Prochlorococcus marinus XMU1402: one gene and its partner. The protein of the gene in region 1 interacts with the protein of each later gene in a pairwise test. Links are inferred from orthologs where the notes say so. Each region holds a gene or a part of one and is shown on either strand. Other genes may lie near its edges.

What was found. Proteins that work in one complex are often made in the same cells at the same time.
Region 2: the proteins of HA141_RS05750 (region 1) and HA141_RS00390 interact in binary tests that used the Escherichia coli proteins (3 or more experiments, as listed by UniProt). The link is inferred for Prochlorococcus marinus XMU1402 from one-to-one orthologs.

Annotation. Positions count from the first base shown.
Region 1 is NZ_JAAORD010000001.1:989,886-992,733, reverse strand. What follows is about bases 43-2,834. They hold HA141_RS05750 (SufE family protein), read left to right. Parts: upstream 43-1,124; coding sequence 1,125-1,544; downstream 1,545-2,834. Other genes in these bases: HA141_RS05745 (homoserine dehydrogenase), read left to right, coding at 1,589-2,834; HA141_RS05755 (5-formyltetrahydrofolate cyclo-ligase), read left to right, coding at 527-1,084; ruvC (crossover junction endodeoxyribonuclease RuvC), read left to right, coding at 45-518. Also shown: bchI (magnesium chelatase ATPase subunit I), read left to right, coding at 1-39; more of HA141_RS05745, read left to right, coding at 2,835-2,848. UniProt on the Escherichia coli protein: Participates in cysteine desulfuration mediated by SufS. Cysteine desulfuration mobilizes sulfur from L-cysteine to yield L-alanine and constitutes an essential step in sulfur metabolism for biosynthesis of a variety of sulfur-containing biomolecules.
Region 2 is NZ_JAAORD010000001.1:76,157-79,212, reverse strand. Bases 39-3,038 are described here. They hold HA141_RS00390 (aminotransferase class V-fold PLP-dependent enzyme), read left to right. Parts: upstream 39-911; coding sequence 912-2,165; downstream 2,166-3,038. Other genes in these bases: HA141_RS00385 (alpha/beta hydrolase family protein), read right to left, coding at 2,162-3,038; HA141_RS00395 (SufD family Fe-S cluster assembly protein), read left to right, coding at 39-912. Outside these bases: more of HA141_RS00395, read left to right, coding at 1-38; more of HA141_RS00385, read right to left, coding at 3,039-3,056. UniProt on the Escherichia coli protein: Cysteine desulfurases mobilize the sulfur from L-cysteine to yield L-alanine, an essential step in sulfur metabolism for biosynthesis of a variety of sulfur-containing biomolecules.

The DNA of each region.
Region 1 (2,848 bases):
GAAAATCTTTCAAAATTTCAATTGGCTGCTGAAGCTTAATAACAGTGAGAATAATTGGGATTGACCCCGGATTAGCTAGAGTTGGTTATGGAATAATTGAGATAGAAAATGAAAGAAAGATATTATTAGATTGCGGCGTTATTGAGACATGTAAAGATAAAAAAGAAGAACATAGACTTTATGAGATATTCCAAGATCTTAATGAATTAATAAATCATTGGAACCCAACTGCAGCGGCAGTAGAAAAATTTTTCTTTTACAAGTCAAGCACTACCATTAGTGTGGTGCAGGCGAGAGGCGTGATTATGATGGTATTGGCCTCTAAAAAAATTCATGTTAGTGAGTATTCACCTGCGCAGATAAAATTAACAATTGCTGGGTCTGGAAAGGCATCTAAGAAAGATATTCTTGATGCTGTTATGTATGACTTAGATCTTAACAAACCTCCAAAACCTGATGATTCAGCAGATGCATTGGCAATAGCACTCACAAAACTAAATGAGGAAGGCTTTAACTGAGAATTTAAATGACGATCTTTGAAAATAAGAAATTGGAGAGGGATACGTTTAGAAAACTAAGAGATGGGATATCTCTTGATCAAAGAGAAAATGTAGAAAAGAATGTAAGATTATATATTGATTCATTTGTTAAGGGATATAAAAATATTGGTTATTTAGCTATATATTGGCCTCTAAAAAATGAAGTTGATATTAGAGGTCTAAAGAAAAAATTCACTTTAGCTTTACCTAGATGTAAAGATAAAAAAGAGTTGTTATTTTATCCATGGGACGAAAAACCTCTTACCAAAGATTCTGAGGGAATACTAAGTCCAAATAACTCTTCTCCATTGAGTCATTTGCAGATAAGCATGATATTTGTACCATGTCTTTCGGTTGATAAAAATTTAACAAGATTGGGTTATGGAGGCGGTTATTTTGATAAATTAAGGAGAGATAATGATTGGGGAAATGTTCCATGCATTGGAGTATTAACTTCTAATTGCGTAAGTACGATTCCATTAACGAGAGCTGAGTGGGATATTCCTTTATCTGGATTTATCACAGAAAAAGAAATATTTGTATAATGGGAGATTATTAAATTGATTAATTTATAGCTTTAAAAAAATGGAAAATCAGGAAAAATACAATAATTTATCAAAATTAGTAGAAAAGTTGAAGAAATCAGAAGATCCAAAAAGAAAATATGAATACATTTTGTGGTTAGGCAAAAAATTGAAAGAGCCAGATAGTGAAATTCTTGTAGAAGAAAATAAAGTTAAGGGATGCGTTTCAGAAGTTTTTGTTAAGGCAACTATTAAAGCCGGTAAATTATTTTGGGAAGGATATTCTGATGCTCTCATAACAAAGGGTTTGTTGGCCTTTTTAATAAGTGGATTAAATGAGTTGACACCAAATCAAGTTGTTGAAATAGATAAGAAATTTATAGAAGATACTGGTTTGAAAGCAAGCTTAACACCTTCACGTTCGAATGGTTTTTTAAACATTTTATTGAAAATGCAGTCTCAAGCAAATGAATTTTTGTAGGCCTAATAATATAAAATTAAATTCAAAGTTAAAAGAAATAAAAAATGAGAAAATGCAAAATTGGGATTGTAGGTTTTGGAACTGTAGGTTCAGGGATTTATAAAATATTAAGTTCTGAAGTTGATTCACATCCAATCCTAAAAGAAATAGAAATTGCAAAAATAGCAGTCAAAGATCTTAATAAAAAAAGGGGTATTGAGCTAGACAATAATTTGTTAACTGATGATCCATTTAAATTAATTAATGACCCCTCTATAGATGTAATTGTTGAAGTAATGGGTGGAGTTGATTTGGCGAAAGATATTATTCTGCAATCATTAAAATTAGGTAAATCTGTTGTTACTGCAAATAAAGCTGTGATTGCAAGATATGGAGAAGAAATATATAAAACTGCATCTAAAGAAGGAGTGTATATTTTGTCAGAAGCGGCTGTTTGCGGAGGGATTCCAATAATTGAACCCTTAAAAAGATCATTAAAAAGTAACAGTATAAAAAAAATGGTTGGGATAATAAATGGCACAACAAATTTTATTCTTTCAAAGATGGCAAATGAAAAAGCTGATTATAAGGAGACTTTAAAATTGGCCCAAAGCCTTGGTTACGCAGAATTTGATCCAACCGCAGATGTTGAGGGGCATGATGCTGCTGATAAGATTTCAATCCTTAGTGAACTTGCCTTTGGAGGGAAAATCAAAAGAGAGGAGATACATTCTGAGGGTATTAGTAAAATTAATCTCAAGGATATTGAATATGCCAATAAATTAGGATTTGAAATAAAACTTTTAGCGCTTTCCGAAAGGGGACAAACAAATAGTAATGATTCACTTGCTTTGAATATTTGGGTAGGCCCTTCTTTGATCCCAAAATCTCATCCATTAGCAACAGTTAAGGGAGTTAACAATGCCTTATTGATAGAGGCTGATCCTCTAGGAGAGATAATGTTGTATGGTCCAGGCGCAGGGAGTGGCCCAACCGCTGCATCTGTAGTCTCAGATATATTAAATCTGCATGCCGCCTCAGTAAAAAATAATAATTCAGTCGATCCATTGTTATCTTTTGATTTCTGGAGAACCTGCCACATCATAGAATGTTCACAAATAAACAAAAAAAATTACCTTAGAATTATTTGTCTTGATAGTCCAGGCGTCATAGGAAAGATTGGAGATATTTTTGGAAAGAATAATGTATCAATCGAATCAATTGTTCAACTTGATGCAAGTGAGGACAAAGCAGAAATTGTCGTTATTACTCATGAGGTTAATAATGGAGATTTTGAGAAATCGAAAGATGAAATAAATTCGCTT
Region 2 (3,056 bases), 910 kb from region 1 along the record:
GTTAAATTTATCAAAGAAGAGATATCTTGTTTTGATCAAAACGAAAATTGGAGTGACTTACTAAATCTTTCTTTAAACTGTAAAAAGAATATCTTGGGATTAAAAATAAATGGATCACAAATCCCTCCTATTGAAATCTTTAGTCACGCATCAAGTAATTCTTTAAACGCAAAAACCCTTGTAATATTCTTAGAAAAGAATTGTGATATTGATTTATTACAAGTAAATCTTGGTAAAGACAACTCTTCATTATCTCAATCAACGTTCTTTTGTTTAGAAGAAAATAGTTCCGTAAACCATGGTGTTGTTTCTTACGGTGAAAACAAATCAAATCTATTAAATTCTCTCAATGTAATTCAACAAAATAATAGCGAATACAATTTGGGATCTTTACATTTCAAATTTAATTATGCAAGATTTGAAATTCGTATTAAACAATCTGAAGGAAACGCTAAAACCAATATCAGAGGTATGCAAATAACAAAAAAAGATGAACAAATTTCTACTTTTACAAAAATAGACTTTCATGGTCCCAATGGATTTCTAGATCAAATCAATAAATCACTTGCTGATGATAAATCACATGCGATATTTGAAGGTTCAATCATAGTTCCAAAAATTGCCCAGAAAACTGATGCTTCTCAATTAAGCAGAAATTTACTTTTATCAAATCGCGCACAAATAGATACCAAACCTCAATTAGAAATAATTGCTGATGATGTCAAATGCAAACATGGAGCAACAATTTCACAATTAAATGAAGAAGAACTTTTTTATATGCGAACAAGAGGGATCACATTAACAGAAGCAAGTAAACTACAATTAAGTTCTTACTTTCAAGAAATAATTTCATTTATTCCCGTTTCAAAAAATAGATGGGATTTGCTTGATAAACTTTTAAATGAAAATTAATGAAAACAATTCAAAATTTTCCTGAAATAACGAAGAAAGACTTTCCTCTTTTAAATAAGAACTTAAAAAGTAATGAGCAAATTATTTATTTAGACCATGCTGCAACCACTCAAAAACCAATACAAGTCTTAGAAAAAATTAATGAATATTATAAAAACTTTAATGCCAATGTACATAGAGGCGCACATCAATTAAGTGCTAAAGCGACAGAAGAATTTGAAAATGCAAGATATTTAATAAGCGAGTATATAAAAGCGAATTCAACAAAAGAAATCATTTTCACAAGAAATGCAACTGAGGCAATCAATCTAGCAGCTAGATCATGGGGCGAATCTTCATTACAAGAAAACGATGAAATTCTTTTATCAATAATGGAACATCATAGCAATATTGTTCCATGGCAAATGGTTGCAGCTAAAAATAAATGCAAATTAAAATTTGTAGGTATAGATAAAAATGGGAAATTAGATATAGACGATTTTAAATCAAAACTCACATCTAGAACTAAGCTTGTTAGCCTAGTACATGTTAGTAATACTCTGGGTTGCTGTAATCCAATCAAAGAGATCACTAAATTAGCCAAACAAAAAGGTTCTTTAGTGTTAATAGATGCATGTCAAAGTTTGGCCCATCAAAAACTAGATGTGATTGATCTTGATATAGATTTTTTAGCAGGCTCAGGACATAAACTTTGCGGCCCTACAGGTATTGGTTTCCTTTGGTCAAGAAAAGAAATCCTAGAAAAAATTCCTCCTCTCTTTGGAGGTGGAGAAATGATTCAAGATGTTTTTGAAGAGACAAGTACATGGGCAGAGCTACCGCATAAATTTGAAGCTGGAACTCCAGCCATTGCAGAAGCAATAGGTCTTGCAGAAGCAATTAATTATATAAACACTATTGGATTGAATGAAATTCATGCATATGAAAAGACTATTACTAAATATTTATTTGAAAAATTAAATGAAATAGAAAATGTTGAAATTATTGGTCCATCTCCCGAGATAGATCCAAACAGAGCATCACTTGCGACTTTTTATGTGAAAAATATACATTCAAATGATATTGCTGAAATTCTTGATTCAAAAGGAATTTGCATCAGAAGTGGGCATCATTGCTGTCAACCTCTTCACAGATACATTGGAATTAAATCAACGGCTAGAATTAGCATGAATTTCACAACCAATAAGGAAGAAATTGATGTATTTATAGAAAAATTAAAAGATACTATTAATTTTTTAAAAATCAATTCTTAGATATTTAGAGAATTTGTTAAAAATTCTTGAGATTTTTGCATTACTACTTCTTTATTTTCAATATTTTTAAATCCATGCCCTTCATTTTCAAAAAAAATAACTTCTGAATTCTTATTATTCTGAATCAAAATTTCTTGAATTCTTAAAGTTTGTTTATAAGAAATAACTTTATCTTTTTTTCCATGAAACAATAAGATAGGTTTCTTTATTTTATTAATATGATTAATCGGCGATCTATTTATATAATCATTATGATTTTTTGCATAATTCCCTACCAAAGAATTTAAATAATCTTTTTCAAACCTATGAGTGTTGTAATGCATATCATTCAAATCAAGAACAGGGTATTTACAAATTGCAGCTGTAAAAATAGATCCATATAATAAACAATTCAAGGCAGTTAACCCACCAGCACTATTACCAAAAATTACTACTTTCTCACTATCAATTAGATTTAATTTAATTAATTCAAGAACTAGTGCTTTGCAATCATAAGAATCAACAACGCCCCACTTATAATTCAACCTCTCTCTATATGCTTTGCCGAATCCAGATGATCCTCCATAATTAACTTCAGCAACAAAAAATCCCTTCGACGTCCAATATTGAACTTCAGAATTATATGATCCATCATAAAATGAAGTTGGGCCGCTATGTGCCCTAACAAAAAGGGGTGGTTTTCTATATTTTTCCACAAGCGGTCTATAGAGAAAAGAATGAGTAGATTTATCTTCAAAACCTTTAAACCAAAAAGACTCAGGAATGGAACAATCTTTTATATGTTCAACTTTTATTGCATCAAAAAAATTTGATGAAACTTGTTCTCCACAATCAATTTCAAATAAATTCCTCAAAAAATCAGATCCATAACCTTTAAAAACTAGTTTCTTC